Regions from separate parts of the Desulfuromonas thiophila genome, predicted to be linked through region 4. Evidence: riboswitches for the same ligand, from Rfam matches in the RefSeq annotation. Region 4 holds a riboswitch; each other region holds the start of a gene.
The links. A riboswitch is a leader RNA that binds a small molecule or an ion and turns the genes downstream of it on or off. The one in region 4 is predicted to bind cobalamin.
Positions count from the first base shown of each region.

Region 1: it holds a riboswitch for cobalamin, as region 4 does, so the genes downstream of both, metE (5-methyltetrahydropteroyltriglutamate--homocysteine S-methyltransferase) here and BLR80_RS12315 (ribonucleoside triphosphate reductase) in region 4, are expected to answer to the same signal.
Region 2: it holds a riboswitch for cobalamin, as region 4 does, so the genes downstream of both, BLR80_RS09470 (TonB-dependent receptor plug domain-containing protein) here and BLR80_RS12315 (ribonucleoside triphosphate reductase) in region 4, are expected to answer to the same signal.
Region 3: it holds a riboswitch for cobalamin, as region 4 does, so the genes downstream of both, BLR80_RS11690 (TonB-dependent receptor plug domain-containing protein) here and BLR80_RS12315 (ribonucleoside triphosphate reductase) in region 4, are expected to answer to the same signal.

Region 1 is NZ_FNAQ01000029.1:4,000-7,896, reverse strand. It holds partial or broken gene BLR80_RS13425 (helix-turn-helix domain-containing protein) at 1-26, opposite strand, end outside; gene metE (5-methyltetrahydropteroyltriglutamate--homocysteine S-methyltransferase) at 150-2,435, opposite strand; cobalamin riboswitch at 2,477-2,660, opposite strand; gene BLR80_RS12440 (hypothetical protein) at 2,703-3,071, opposite strand; gene BLR80_RS12435 (homocysteine S-methyltransferase family protein) at 3,055-3,897, opposite strand, start outside.
Region 2 is NZ_FNAQ01000012.1:8,099-11,995, reverse strand. It holds gene BLR80_RS09475 (ABC transporter substrate-binding protein) at 1-453, opposite strand, end outside; gene BLR80_RS09470 (TonB-dependent receptor plug domain-containing protein) at 465-2,591, opposite strand; cobalamin riboswitch at 2,761-2,948, opposite strand; gene BLR80_RS09465 (transposase) at 3,232-3,897, opposite strand.
Region 3 is NZ_FNAQ01000021.1:36,054-39,950, forward strand. It holds gene BLR80_RS11690 (TonB-dependent receptor plug domain-containing protein) at 1-1,044, opposite strand, end outside; cobalamin riboswitch at 1,163-1,344, opposite strand; gene BLR80_RS11695 (putative manganese-dependent inorganic diphosphatase) at 1,522-3,180, opposite strand; gene BLR80_RS11700 (hypothetical protein) at 3,694-3,897, shown strand, end outside.
Region 4 is NZ_FNAQ01000026.1:11,553-15,449, forward strand. It holds gene cobT (nicotinate-nucleotide--dimethylbenzimidazole phosphoribosyltransferase) at 1-115, opposite strand, end outside; gene cobU (bifunctional adenosylcobinamide kinase/adenosylcobinamide-phosphate guanylyltransferase) at 128-682, opposite strand; gene cobC (alpha-ribazole phosphatase) at 672-1,280, opposite strand; cobalamin riboswitch at 1,389-1,505, opposite strand; cobalamin riboswitch at 1,683-1,861, shown strand; gene BLR80_RS12315 (ribonucleoside triphosphate reductase) at 2,009-3,897, shown strand, end outside.

The DNA.
Region 1 (3,897 bases), on a different contig from region 4:
TTTAATCCGATATTGTAGTTCATCATCTCATCATTGGTGAACAGTAGGGCCGGTCCCCAAACCATGGCGTGAAAATCAGTGCGGGAAGGCCGGCAGTTCGGTATAGAACGGTTTGGTTACTGCAACCGACCAAATGAACAGCCTCCCCTTTAGTCCGCACGGGCGGAATTCACCACCATGTCAGAGCGTACCAGTCCCGCAGCTTCAACCAAATTTCTAAGTGCGGCGAGGGTTTCCGGCCACTGACGGGTCTTCAGTCCGCAGTCCGGGTTGATCCAGAGCCGTTGCGCCGGCACAACCGCCAGCGCCTGGCGGATCAGCGCCACCATCTCGGCGACAGAAGGAACCCGTGGACTATGAATGTCATAAATGCCTGGCCCGATATCGTTGGGGTAATCAAAACGCTGAAACGCCCGCAACAGCTTCATGTCGCTACGGCTGGCCTCGATACTGATGACATCGGCGTCCATGGCAGTGATCCAGGGGATAATACTGTTGAACTCGCTGTAGCACATGTGGGTGTGAATCTGTGTTTCATCGCCGACTCCGGCGGCTGTCAGACGAAAGCAGTCCACGGCCCAACGCAGATAGGCTTCGACTTCCCGCCGGCGCAGCGGCATGCCCTCGCGCAGCGCCGCCTCGTCGATCTGGATGATACCGACACGGGCTTTTTCCAGGTCGAGTACCTCATCACGCATGGCGAGGGCGATCTGCTGACAAACCTCGGCGCGAGACAGGTCATCACGAACAAAACTCCAGCACAGAATTGTCACCGGTCCGGTAAGCATTCCTTTCACCGGTTTTGTCGTCAGAGACTGGGCATAACGGATCCAGTCGATGGTGATCGGCGCCGGCCGCGCCACATCGCCATAAATGATGGGAGGTTTGACGCAGCGGCTGCCGTAACTCTGCACCCATCCATTCTCTGTAAAGTAGAAACCTTCCAAGTGCTGGCCGAAGTATTCCACCATATCGTTGCGCTCGGGCTCGCCATGTACCAGCACATCCAATCCCAGCTTTTCCTGTTCCTCGACAACCTGGCGAATCTGCCTCCGGATAAATGCTTTGTAGCGGGCTTCAGGCATCGCTCCGGCAGCGAATTGCCGACGTATGGAACGAATCTCGGCGGTCTGGGGAAAAGAGCCAATGGTGGTTGTCGGCAACAGGGGGAGCTTAAGCCAGGCCGCTTGTTTTTTTTTCCGCTGTGGAAAGATTGAGGTACGGCTTTGCATTGCCTCAGTCACCCCAGCGACACGGGAACGCACCTCAGGGCGCAGTGTTCGGCTGTCACTGCGTCTCGCTGCGAGCTGAGCGTCGTTCTCCCGCAACAGTGGCTCATGACACCCCCCGGCGATCTTGGCCAATGTTGCCGTTTCCCGGCACTTCTGGACAGCGAAAGCCAGCCATTCCCTGATGGTCGGATCGATATTTTTTTCCAACCAGAGATCGACCGGCACATGCAGCAACGAGCAACTGGACGCCGCCATGACCCTTCCCTCTCCGAGGCGCTGAGCCAGAAAGTCCAGTCTCTGCTTTGAATGGCGCAAATCGTTTTTCCAGACATTACGGCCATTCACCAAACCAGCAGACAGAACCATCGTTTCCGGCAGGATGTCCAGCACGGTATTGAGCTGCGCCGCGCCACGCACCAAGTCCAGATGCAAGCCATCGCAGCCGCTCTCCAAGGCCAGGGGCAGATTGTCGCCAAGCGCGCCAAAATAGGTGGCAAGCAGCAGCTGGCTGCCGGTGGCCGCCTCCTTGAGCCGGCGCAGGGCAGGGACAAATGCCTCTCGGGCCATGCCAGGCAAATCAGTACACAGGATCGGCTCGTCAATCTGGATCCAGTCACACAGGGGCGCCAGATCGACAAGCAACGTGCAATAGACACGGACGATATCATCCAGAAAGCGCCAGCGGTCGGCACCATTGAGTTCTTTTGCCAAGCTGGTGAAGGTGAGCGGTCCGATCAGAACCGGTTTGGGGCGAAATCCCAGAGAAAGGGCATGGCAGGTTTCTTCAATAAGTTTTCCCGTTGAACGCCGGATGATTGTCTGCGGCGTGAACTCAGGAACCAAGTAGTGATAATTGGTATCGAACCACTTGGTCATTTCCATGGCCGGAAGATTGGCCGTCGCATCACCCCGTGCCATGCGAAAATAGGTGGAGAGATCGGCTTCTTCTGCCGCGCCAAAGCGCTGGGGAATCATCCCCAGCATAAAAGCAGTATCGAGCATCTGATCATAGAGGGAGAAATCCCCCACGGCGACCATGGAGAGCCCCTGATCGCGTTGAATTTTCCAGTTGCGCTCCTTAAGTGTTTTTGCGGTGCGAATCAGCTCGTCCTGATGGCCGGTGCCTTTCCAGAAGTTTTCCAGCGCCTTCTTCAGTTCACGGCCAGCGCCAATGCGCGGAAACCCCAGTACGTGTGCTTCCATGACAATACAGTTCCTTTCATTTGTCTGTTACGCGAGACGAAACTACGATTACGAACAGGACGTCTTCTGGCTCCCGGACCCCGAATTGCTTTACCTTCCCGTTTCAAGCGAAACAGTGACAAAGCAGGGGAATATCTCCGGTTACAGCGGCGCGTCCGCGACGGATTTTCACCGTCTTCCGTTTCCTGTTCACCCTTGCCAACAATTTTGCGTGCATCAAATACGTTTTTTCCGGCCCATGCTATAAGCGGACCACCATCCCTCCTTTCATTTTGTCCAGCGCTGGGGTTCGGTCCGGCTGGCGATTTCCTGTTCTCTGACAATGTTATCGGCCATGCGCAGCAGGGAAAACCAGGCAGGGTTCCCGAGCAATTGCAGAACAAGCCTATTCCGCGCGGCCTCGTCGATCTGCAGCACCAGATAACGCTGCAGAAACTCCCGACGCTGTAACTCCGAAAGATCGCCACAGGAGGTTTCTGCAAGTGGCAGCTGAAAGGGTTCGATGCCCATCAGAAAACAGGCTGACAACAGGGTTCTGCACTGCAACCGCAAACCGTCGCCGGAAAACGGGCTGGCACCTGTCAACTGGCGAATCAACAACCGCAGAGCAGCGCGATTTTTAAATTTCCGGTGCATCGGAAACGTCCTTTCCGGCAGCCTCCGGCGATGTGGCACGGCTGCCTTCATCACTGAACCGCTGAGCCAGCCGCACCGCGCCAATGGCATCGCTAGCGTAGCCACTGGCGCCGATTTCATCGGCGTAGTGTTGATCCACCACCGCGCCGCCGATCATGAAGCGCACCTTTGTCAGGCCCTCGGCACGGGCCAGGTCGATCACCTTTTTCATCTCCACCATGGTGGTGGTCATCAGCGCGGACAAACCAATGATTTCAGCCCCATGATGCCTGGCTGCGCGGACGATATCCTCAGCCGAGACATCCTTGCCCAGGTCGATGACGTCAAAATTATAATTGTTCAGCATCAACGCCACGATGTTCTTGCCGATATCGTGGATATCCCCCTGTACCGTGGCCAGCACCACCTTGGGGCCCTTGCCGCCCGAGGCACCGCTGGCTGCATCAAGAAATGGCTGCAGCACGCTGAAGCCTTTGCGCATGGTATCGGCACAGGTGATCAGCTGCGGCAGGAAATACTCCTTGCGGTCAAACTTGTCGCCCACCAGATTGATGGCCGGAATCAGACGATCATCCACCAGCGAACGGGGCGACTCCCCCTGTTCCAGGGCCAGCCGGATCGTCTGTTCCATCCCTTCTTCGTCCCCTCCGACAACCGCATCAAAGACCTGTTCTCCCAGGGTGCGGGGGCCGCGAGTTGCGGTTACGCCTGCATCCTGCTGACCGAAACGGGCAATATAGCGCCCCATGCGCGGGTCGCGCCCGGCCAAAGCATCCACCGCGCAGGCGACATTGAGGGTATAGTCGCAGGCCGTGTCAATGAAGGC
Region 2 (3,897 bases), on a different contig from region 4:
GTGCACCATCAGTACCGGGATGCCGGTCTGCTGCTGCAGCCGGTCGGCGGCCTGCGGCGTGCCCCAGCCCATGAAGATGACATCGGGCTGCAGCGCCACCAGCGCCTCGGCGTCGATCTGGCGCTGCGAGCCGATACCGGGCAACGCACTGAATTCGGGATGGGCCAGCCGGTAGGAGCGGCCGGTGCCGCCCAGCCACTGACGCGGATCTTTCTCCTCCTGCTCCACACCCACCACCTGGGGTGCCAGGTTCATATAGCACAGCAGGCTCAGGGCCGAATGGATGCCCACCAGCCGCCGGGCCGGAACGGTTACCTCGACCTGACGTCCGGCCAGATCCGTCACCGTGCGCGGGCCAGCGGAATCGCTGGCGGCCGCGCAGGTCAGGGGTGCGGTGATGAGCACGAGTAGCCATCCGATCAGCAAACGGAGCGAGTGCCTCAGCATGTTCATCCGCTTATTCCTTAAAAGGTGCATTGCAGGCCGACCACGATGTTGCGGCCCGGCTCATAGATCCAGGTTTCCTGGCTGGAGCGCAAATGGCTGCGGTAGCCGCGGTCGAGGAGGTTTTTCACGCTGAGGTTCAGGTCGATGGCGTCAAACATCGCCCAAGCGCCGAGATTGAGCCCGGCGTGCAGGTCAAACGTCGTATAGCCCGGCGTCTCGTCTTCGCTGTCCGACACATTGCGCTGGCGGTCGTAGAGCGTGGCCTGGGCGCGCAGGCTGTAGCGCATGCTGTCGGTCAGCGGCGCGGCGTAACGCAGGCCAATGCGGCCGTTGAGCGGGGCGATGGCACTAAGGTGCTCGTGAGTGTCGCGGTCCTTGCCTTCCACCCAGGCGATGGCCGTTTCCAGATCGAGGCGCGACGTCAGGTGGAGGGTGGCTTCGGCATCGATGCCGTACAGTTCCGCGTCCTCGACGTTGACGTAACCATAGGTGGGGATATTGGCGAGGAACGAACTGTCCTGCTTGACCAGATCGATATAGTCGTCAACACGGTTATAAAACACACTGACATAGCCGCTGGCGCGGGACGATAGGTATTTGAGGCCGAGGTCGGCGTTGTAGCTATATTCGGCGTCGAGGTCCGGGTTGCCGATGATCAGTTGGCTGCCGCCGCCACGGGTGGAATAGCGTTCAAACAGATCCGGGGCGCGAAATGCCGTGGCCAAGTTGGCGGTCAGATGCAAGGTGTTGCTCAGGGCATAGAGCGAGCCGAGGCTGAAGGTCATGGCCTGATCGGTTTCGCGGGAGAATGCGTTCACCGCCTGCACCGTGGTGGCACCGCTGCCGCCGTAGCTGGTCTGACTCATGGTGACATCGTCGGCATCGGCTTCAAAGTAATCGTAACGGCCGCCGAGGGTAAGGCGCCAGCGCTGCGTCACCGTCACCTCGTTCTGGGCGAACAGCCCCACATGATCGCGCTCGCCATCCGGCACCGGCTGAAAGCTGAGCAGTTTTTTCAGCGCATCGTTGGTGGTGGTGAAGGTTTGTTGCGATTCGTCGGAATCCGTGGTTTCGTGAACAATCTCCAGGCCAGTGGTCCATTGCTGGTTGCGGCCCGGCGCAAAGGTGGCCTGCAGCGAGCCGCCGCTGGCCGTGGTGTCGATGGTGTTCTGCTTCAGGTTGTGGAGCTGTTTGGCCGTGTTGGGGAAATCGCCGACAAAGCGCCGTTTCTGGTCGACGTGGAACAGGCGCGTTTCCAGGCGCTGCACCGCGCCCAAATCTGTGCCGACATAAGCCAGTTTGTAGGTGCGGGTGTTGTACAGGGTGAAGTGCGATTCCGGCGCCTGCGGGTCTTTCTGCGCCACGCCCATGTCGTTGATGTCGTTGATGCGCAATTCAGCCTGGACGCTGTGATGGTCGTTGACGTTGTAGAGGGCTTTCAGGTCGAGGCTTTTGTTTTCAAACTGGCTGTGGGGTAGCTCGTCGCCGTCGCCGACTTCATAGTCGTCGTGATCCTGAGCCGCCACGTTGAGGCGAATGCCGAGACCGTGACCGCCGGCGTTGACCGTATAGTTGCCGACCAGGCCGTCATCCACCGACGAATAGCGCGTGCCGATGTGGTGCTCGGCCTGCCAGCTGTCGCCGTCGGCCAGAGCCACCTCCTTGGTGATGATGTTGATGACGCCGCCGAGGGCATCGCTGCCGTAGAGCACAGAGGAGGGGCCCTTGACCACTTCGATCCGTTCAATGTCGTTGCTGTCGATAAACGGCGTCAGCGGCGCGCGACCCGCCCACAGGTTGGTCTCGCGGTCGCCGTCGAACAGCACCAGCACCCGGTTGGTGCCCATGCCGCGAATGGTCGGCGTGGTTTCCCACGGCCCGGCGCCGCTCAGGGTCACACCGGCCACGCCGTCGAGCAGGTCGGTGAACGTAGCGGCATTCTGCTCCTGAATCTGTTGCTGGTTGACGACGCTGATCGTCACCGGCGTGGCAAAGGCGGAATTCTGCGAGCGGGTGGCCGTGACCACCATGTCATCGAGCACAAGGCTGTCCGTCGTCTCATCGGCAAACACCGTGGAGATATTGGGTGTCATGCCGAGCAGGTAGAAAAAAAGGGCATAAAAAATGGTGTGGCGGTTTTTCATCGAGAAGCGCTCCTTGGTTGATTGCACAACATTGGATAAAAACGGGGAGGCTTCAGACAGATTTCAGGCGTGGCGGAAAACAAAAAAGCCCGTAACCAGACGGTTACGGGCTCCCATTGTGACCCTTGACCTTGCGCATGCCGACCGAATCATCCCCTTCGGTATAAATGACATCAAAACCACGACAGCAGGTCTTCTGACTCCCGGATCGTCCTTCAACCGCGCCTTCCCGAACGGTGGTTCAGTGGCGTTGTGCGATTGTTGTCCCCGGTTACAGCGGTGGGTCCGTTCCCGATTTGCACGGGATTCCCTTTTCAGCAGCCGCGCGGGCTGAACACTGTTGTGGCAAACTATTCAGTTGTCGGTGGCGGCCTGTGGCCGCCCGTTTCCTGTCGGCGAACCTCCTGAAGGGTGGTTTTACGCGCTGGGCTGAAGATGGCGCTTTTTCAGGGCACGGCCCCGGAACTATAGAGGAGTTCGGCTGCTGACCGCAACCGCATATTTGCGGTCATGACCGAGCCGCCACGCCGCATCGGACAAGAGGCTCAATGTTCCGTGCGGCCAGTGTTCGGGTGGAGATCTGATATCGGTTTCTTCAGGCAACAAACCCAGCCAGGGCTTCTGGCGCAGAGGCCAGATGCTAAACCAGGGGACGCTCCCCGGTTTTTCTTGGCCTGCCCGGTTTGCGGGGCCTTAGCGTTGTCTTCAATGTCTCTTCCATCTTATCGATAAACCCCTCAGAACCGAACGGACGACCTGCCCGGGTTACGCTACGCAAGCTGTCTTCAGCTTTGTCGTCACTTTGCATGATAAAATCAGCATAGGCTGACCTGTCTTTGCAAGCAAGCCAAGAGGGTGAATGTAAAAGATCATCACAGCCAGAGGTGAGATGAGCCCTGGCGCTGGACCAGCGGTAATCTTCCGCCTTTTTTACTGTGCCCGATTTGACCGCGTTCTGTTCGATATATCGTGCCACCGTCCACAGATAGTCATCCTGTTCCACCAGACATGAAAAGAACCGGTTTTGCCAAATACGACCGTTTTGCTTCAATTTGCGATTGAGATATTGCGTATAGACTTGATTTGTCAGGCCGATGCCGCGAGCCAGTGAGTCCTCTTTCTCGGGAACAACGAGCAAATGAACATGGTTGTCCATCAAAACAGTAGGCCCAAATCTGCAAAGAAAACGCCTTGCTGTATTTTGCCAGCAGTTTGAGGTATTGCAGTCGGTCTTCATCGTTAAAAAAGACGGTCGCGCGGTTGTTGCCGCGCTGAGTGACGTGGTGGGGATATTCGGGAACGACAA
Region 3 (3,897 bases), on a different contig from region 4:
GCGCCACTCGCGGGTCTCGCCCAGATAATCGTAAAACGGCTGACCGTCGTTGTCGTAGGCATCACGCTGCTGGCGCGCCTGGCTGAAATCGACATCCGACAGCAGGCGCCCCGCCAGCAGCACGCTGTGCAGATTGACGCGGCCGAACAGGCGCTCGGTGTCAATGCGGCTGTGGGTGCGGCCGGTCGGATCGGGCTGATACTGCCAGGTGGTCCAGTCCAGCGCGAAACGGTCGCCGGCGTAGCCGGCTCCCCAGTCATCCAGATCCATCTGGGCATCACTGTAGTGCACCAGCGCCGTCAGCGCGGTGGACGAACACAGCTGGGCATTGACCTTGCCGCTGAAGCTGGTGTTGCGCCAGCCATCGTCCTCGCTGGTGTTGCCCCCCTGGGCGATGGCGTTGTTATCGGCGTTGGCCAGGGAATAGCCCTCGCTGTCCAGATGCGACAGGGCCAGGGAATAGCCCAACGGCCCGACCGTGCCGCGCACATCGCCCGCCACCTTGCGGCTGTGATAGCTGCCCGCCTCGGCGCTGAGACTGCCCTGGGTCTGGTCTGTGGCCTGGCGGGTGATGATATTGATGACCCCGGCGCTGGCGTTGCTGCCATACAGCACGCTCATGGGGCCCTTGACCACCTCGATGCGCTCGATGTTGTCAAGACTCAGGTTGGCCAGATCGGCGCCGCGGTTGGTGTCCGTCGGGTCGTTGACCGCCACGCCATCCAGCAGCACCAGAGTATTCTTCGAATCAGCGCCACGCAAAAACACCTTGGTGGTCGTGCCCAGCCCGCCCAGCGGCGAGAGATTGACCCCCGGCACCAGCCGCAGGGCCTCGGCCACCGTCTGCACCTGACTGGCGGCGATATCCGCCGCGTTGATCACCGCCACCGACGCGCCGCCAACCTGCTGCACCGCGCTGCTGCTGCGCGTTGCCGTCACCACCAGATCCTCAAGGGTCTGCTCCGCCGCAGCCGTGCCGGCCGCCGCGCCACCTGCCAGACCCACCAGCAGCGCCAACGGCGCCGCCTTGCTCCACAACCTCATGTTCCGCCTCCAGAACGCCTGCGTCCGGGGCGCAAAAAACCCCGAACCGATAGTGAAAAATCGATTCGGGGTTGTCCCATTCTGCCCACAAATCGCCGTCCGTCTTCGCCACGAAGACCAACTAACAAGGGTTCAGGCAGGTCTTCTGACTCCCGGCTCAGCCGTCCGCCGCGCCTTCCCGGCAAAAGCCAGTGGCCTGAAGCAGCGTTCGTCCCCGGTTACAGCGGCGGGCCCGTTCCTGATTTGCACAGGATTCCCGTTTTAAGCTCGCAGGCGAGCACCTGAAACCATCTGGCGCGCACCATAGAAAGTCGGCCCGCGGCTGTCAAGGCCAAAGACCGGACAAGCCGTGCAACCGCGTTTTTTGCGTTGTATCGCCGCCAACCTTCGGCTAGGGTAGATGCCATGCTGCTTTGACCAGAGGGTCAAAACATTTCACCCCGTGATCCCCCTCCTTCACGGGGTCTTTTTATTCCATCAGACCGGCGGCGCCAGCACCTTCAGCAGATGCGGCAGCAGCTGCTTCTTGCGCGACAGCACCCCTTTCAACTCATACAGCCCATCCTCCAGTTGGGGATAGCCCATCGCAAAAGGCAGCGTGCTGTCGTGCGACACCAGCAGCAGACTGTCGCCAGCCACAATATCCGTCACCAGCAATCCGGTCAGGGCCAGATCCCGCTGCTGCCGCAGCCGTTCCAGCTGCGCCGCCAGCTCGCCCTTGAGACTGTGAAATTCGTGAAAGCCGACCACCTCCACCTGACCGATGCCGAAACGGCCGCCGCCAGCCTCGAACTGTTTGAAATCCGACAGCACCACCTGCTCCAGGCTGCTGTAGGCACTCATGGCGCTGGTAGCACTGAAGATACGCTGACCGAACTCCTGCGGATCGAGCCCGCTGCAGCGCCCCAGCCAGTCGGCCATGTCGCGGTCGATGGCCGTCGCCGTCGGTGACTTCAGCAGCACCGTATCCGACAGCAGCCCCGCCAGCATCAGCCCGGCAATGGCCGGCTCCGGCGTCAGAGCAGCCTGCTGGTACAGCGTCGCCACCAGGGTACAGGTACTGCCAAGCGGCTGATTGATGAAACGGATGGGTTTTTCCGTCTGCAGACTGCCCAGCCGGTGATGGTCGATGATTTCGAGAATCTCCACCTTGTCCGCCCCCGCCACCGCCTGACCCAGCTCATTGTGATCCACCAAAATCAGCTTACGGCGCGATGGCTGCAGCAGATTGCTCTTGGTCACCACCGCCAGCAGACTGCCATCATCATTGAGCACCGCCGCCCCCGGCACATCGCTGTGCAGCAGCGCCGCGCGCAGCTGCTCAATGCGGTCCTGCGGCCGCAGACTGGCAAACTCCGTCTGCGCCAGCGCCCCCACCGGCGTCGCCAGCCGGGTCAGCCAGGTACTGGTGGCCGTATCGAAGGCCGTCGACAGCACCGTCACCTGCTGGCGCCGCGCCAGCTCCAGAATCTCCTCCGGCACCGGCAGCGACCCCACCACCACCAGCACCCGCACGCCGTTTTCCACCGCCACCCGCAGAATCTCGCTGCGGTCGGCGGCAATCAACACCATGCGCCGCATGTCCTGATTGTGCATCTTGTCGGCAAAGGTCGGCGCCGACATGGCCGCCACATACAGGTTCAGATCCTCCAGCCGGTCGGCATCCACCGCATGCAGCGCCGTCGCCTTCAGACAGCGGCAGATCGACGCCGGCGAAGCGTACACCCGGCGCAGTTCCCTCTCCTGGCTCGGCACCAGAAAACGTTCCGACACCTTCTTCAGATACAGCATGCCCAGCGGCCGCTGGCGCTCGTCCACCACCGGCAGCAGCCGGATATTGTGCAGATGAAACAGCTCCAGCGCCCGTGACAAAGGCGCATCGGCGGCAATACTCACCGGCGGCTGATCCGACAGCACATCGCGGATACGCGGCACCACATCGGCCAACAGCTGCGGTTGCGGCACCGCCAGCTCCTGCAGAATGAACTCCGTCTGACGGTTGAGATTACCGGCCCGCGCCGGTCGCACCGACTCCAGCCCCTGCAGCTGCCGCAACCGGGCATAGGCAATGGCACTGCAGATGGAATCGGTATCGGGATTCACATGACCAATGACAAAGATTTCCTCCTGCGCCATCCAACTCCTCCTGTGGGGTCAAAAGCAGAACCTTCGCGGCCCAGGCCGCCATGCGCCGCCCATGGTAACCGCAGACGGCCCAAAAAGCCACGGCGAGTGCAAGCGCAGGCCAGTGATTTCCTCCTATGTGGCCGGGCGAACGCTGCTGCCGAAAAGACGCACGTAACAAACGATTCATTGACAATAGGCCGGCTCTGTACGATAAGCGTAAGGATAACCTTTCATCACCTAACGAGCCTGATCTAATAATTTCAGCTGCGGATTTGGACAGAACCTTGGCAAATTAAACAAGGGTGGCAAGGGTGTCAGCAGCCCTTTGGATGGACTTTGACCCGGTATAGGCAGATCTGTCTATCCCGGTGATGGTAATGAATATGGCGATCGTAACATGTTAGAATATATGACGAAGATGGATTTGTTGGCATTTTGATGGGAAATCATAGACAGCTTGGGCTTTCTGTGTTTTCTGTTTTATACAGAACTGTCTATTTATTGTTAGCTTTCGGACCTCCCATGAGCATATTCTCCGACATAAAGGCATTTGATTCGAAGGGCCTTCTCTCGCTGGCAGCAGCATGCTTGGGGCTTGTTGTACCTGGCTTCCTCACGCTTTACGTATTTGATAGGCAGGTCTTTCTCGAAGCGGACGTTGTTAAGCTGGTTATCCTATCAGCGTCAATCGCATCTCCGTCGTTCGTAGCACTATTCGCTACGACA
Region 4 (3,897 bases):
GAGCCCAGTGCGGGATGGCCAACTGGTCGAGGCGGGCGCGGGCCTGCTGGCGCATGACTGTATCGGCCGGGGTGATGGCGTTGAGAGTCTGGGACAGTAACGTGTTCGAATGCATAAATGTCTTCCTCTATTTCAGGGACAATGGCAGGCCGGAAACCAGGAAGACGGCTTCGTCGGCGTGGGCGGCCAGGGTTTGGTTGCAGCGGCCGATCAGGTCGCGGTAATGGCGCGACAGGGCATCCGCCGGCACAATGCCCATGCCCAGCTCGTTGGAGACGAAGATCACCGTGCGCTGGCCCTGGCGGGCGGCGTCAATCATTTGGAGGGTGAGGCGGTGAATGGCGTCTTCGTCGAGCGTTTGCTGCTCCGTTTCCGCGACATAGAGCAGGTTATTGATCCACAGGGTGACGCAATCGATCAGCACGACGGCACTGTCACGGCTGGCGTCCAGCGCCGCAACCAGATCCACCGGCTCCTCAATCGTCTGCCAACCTTGATCGGCGCGGCGCTGTTGGTGGCGGTCGATGCGCACCGCCATCTCGTCATCAATCACCGGGCAGGTGGCGATGTAACGGCGTGGTCCGGTCAGGGCCAGGGCGCGCTGCTCAGCGTAACGGCTCTTGCCGCTGCGGGCGCCGCCGCTGATGTAGAGGAGATGGTTGGTCAAGGGCTTAGACGCCATGGTTATACAGTCCGGTCAAGACGGCATGACATCCATCCAAATACAGCGTGGCATAGCCACCCCGTTCAATGGTGAATTTCAGATGGTCTTTTAATGACCAGCCGAGTAACTGGCAAATCAGTCCGCGCAACACGCCGCCATGGCTGACGATGACCAGGTGGCCGGCCTGTTCGGCCAAGATGCTTTCCACAACGGCATCGAGACGGTGGCGGAACTGCTTCAGCGATTCCCCGGCGGGGAAACAGAAATCGTCGGTAAAGGCGGCCCATTGATTGACGCGCTGCGGGTCGTTGTGGAGAATCTGGGCGAAATCCAACCCTTCCCAGTCGCCGAAATTGATCTCTTGCAGGCGCTCGTCAATGGTGACCGGACGGAGCGACTGGCGGATCAGGGGCTCGGCGGTCTGGCGGGCGCGTTGGGCCGGGCTGCACCACAGGGCATCGATGGCGGGAAAGCCGGGCCGGCTGAGATGGCGGACCAGACGTTCGGCCTGCTGCCTGCCGTCGGCACTGAGCGGTACATCGCTGCGGCCGATATAATGACCGTCAAATTCCGTGGCGATGGCGGCATGGCGGATGAGGGTAATCTGTGTGGTCATGGACGGTGCCGTCATCGGTCAAAAAAAATCCCCGCAACCAGAAAAGGTTGCGGGGATTCCGTATTTAATCCGCAAGTCGGGTTCAGCCACCTCATTCCACGAAGGTGGGGCGAACAAATGAATCGGGCGTGTATCTGACTGACGTCGCGGTCAAGCGACGAACACAGTGGCGGGTCCGCGACGGATTTGCACCGTCTTCCACGAGTCCGATTATTTTTTTTATGGTGGGCCTGTTTGTTGGCCAGGACGGTAGAGAAAAAAAATGCGCTTGTCACCTCAATATGATTTAATTGTTTATGAATCGGCGCAGTTGGGCCAGCCGTCGGCATCGTGCGGGGCGAAACCCCTTGACAGCTTCGTATGCCTCGGCTAAAGAGAACCAAAAATATCCACTTTCAGTGGAACCCATATCGTGGATCATGGTGCCCGTAAGGGCTTGATAGGGAAGAGGGGTGCAATGCCCCCGCGGACCCGCCGCTGTGAGCACAGACGACAGGCTTAATGCCACTGGTCTTCTGACCGGGAAGGCGCCTGAAGGTTGAAGTGCGAGCCAGAAGACCTGCCTGATCTGAACACTCGGTATTTCCTCGTGGTAAGGGAAGAGTGAGACCCGTATCCGGATTTAGAATGCGATAAGTCCGCAGGATGCCTTGGCGCCTGCGGACTTTTTATGTTTTTGCGCTAACAGTCTTCCGAAACACGAATCCGACACATACAAGGAGTAGACGATGTCGAAGCCTGGGTATTCCGAACAAGTTGTTGCCCTGGGATTACCTAGCGTGGTTGTCAAGCGTGACGGTAGCCAGGTGCTGTTCGACAGTGAACGTATCTGTTTCGCCATTGCCCGTGCCGGTAAGGCCACGGGCGAATTTGATGACGCCGAAGCCGCTCTACTGACACAGCAGGCTCTCAAGGTGTTGCGCCACCGTTTCGCCGGTCAGCCTCCCAAGGTTGAACAGATTCAGGATGTGGTGGAACAGACGCTGATTTCAGCCAACCACTTCGCTACCCTACGGGCCTATGCGGTGTACCGCGAACAACACCAGAAACTGCGACAGGATCGGCAGACCTTGGTCGATGTGGCGTCGTCCATCAATGAGTATCTCGACCAATCGGACTGGCGAGTCAACGCGAATGCCAATCAGGGCTATTCCCTCGGCGGGCTGATCCTCAACATCTCCGGCAAGGTGACGGCCAACTACTGGCTCAACCATGTCTATGCCCCGGAGTTGGGAGAGGCCCATCGCGACGGCAGTCTGCATGTCCACGATCTCGATATGCTGTCCGGCTACTGCGCCGGTTGGTCGTTGCGCATGCTGCTGCAGGAGGGCTTCAACGGCGTACCCGGCAAGGTGGAAGCGGCACCGCCGCGCCATCTCTCCAGCGTTATCGGTCAGATCGTCAACTTCCTTGGCACCTTGCAGAATGAATGGGCGGGAGCGCAGGCGTTCAGTTCGTTCGACACCTACCTGGCGCCGTTCGTGCGCAAGGACAGGCTCAGCTACGACGAGATCAAACAGCAGATGCAGGAGCTGATCTTCAACCTCAACGTGCCGTCGCGCTGGGGCACGCAGACGCCGTTCACCAACCTTACCTTTGACTGGACCTGCCCGGAAGACCTGAAGAATCAGGTGCCGGTGATCGGCGGCGAGGAGATGCCGTTTACCTATGGCGAGTTGCAGGCGGAGATGGACCTGATCAACCGCGCCTACATCGAGGTGATGACGACCGGCGACGACAAGGGGCGGGTGTTCACGTTTCCCATCCCGACCTACAACATGACGCCGGATTTTCCCTGGGAAAGCGAAAATGCCGAGCGGTTGTTCAGCATGACCGCCAAGTACGGTTTGCCGTATTTCCAGAACTTTCTTAATTCGGAGCTGCAGCCGAACATGGTGCGCTCCATGTGTTGTCGCCTGCAGCTTGATCTGCGCGAACTGCTCAAGCGCGGTAATGGCCTGTTCGGCTCGGCCGAGCAGACTGGCTCCATTGGCGTGGTGACTATCAACTGTGCCCGGTTAGGCTATCAACACGCCGGTGACGAGATCGGCCTGTTTGCCCGCCTGGACAGACTTCTGGAACTGGCTCGCACCAGCCTGGAGGTTAAGCGCAAGACCATCCAGCGCCAGATGGACCAGGGACTGTTTCCCTACACCAAGCGCTATCTCGGTACCCTGCGCAACCACTTCTCTACCATCGGTGTCAATGGTATCAACGAGATGATCCGCAACTTTACCCATGATGGGGACGACATCACCAGCGAAAGCGGGCAGGCGTTTGCTCTCCGCTTCATGGACCATGTCCGTCAGCGCATGGTGGTGTTTCAGGAGCAGACCGGTCATCTGTATAACCTGGAGGCTACTCCGGCCGAAGGCACCACTTACCGTCTGGCCCGCGAGGACAAGAAACGTTTTCCGGCTATGCTTCAGGCTGGCACACCGGATGCGCCCTACTACACCAACTCTTCGCAGTTGCCGGTCGGCTTCACCGATGATCCCTTCGAAGCGCTGGAACTGCAGGAAGCCCTGCAGCGCAAGTATACCGGGGGTACCGTCTTTCACCTGTACATGGGTGAGCCGATTGGCAGTCCCAATACCTGCCGCAAGCTGGTGCGCCG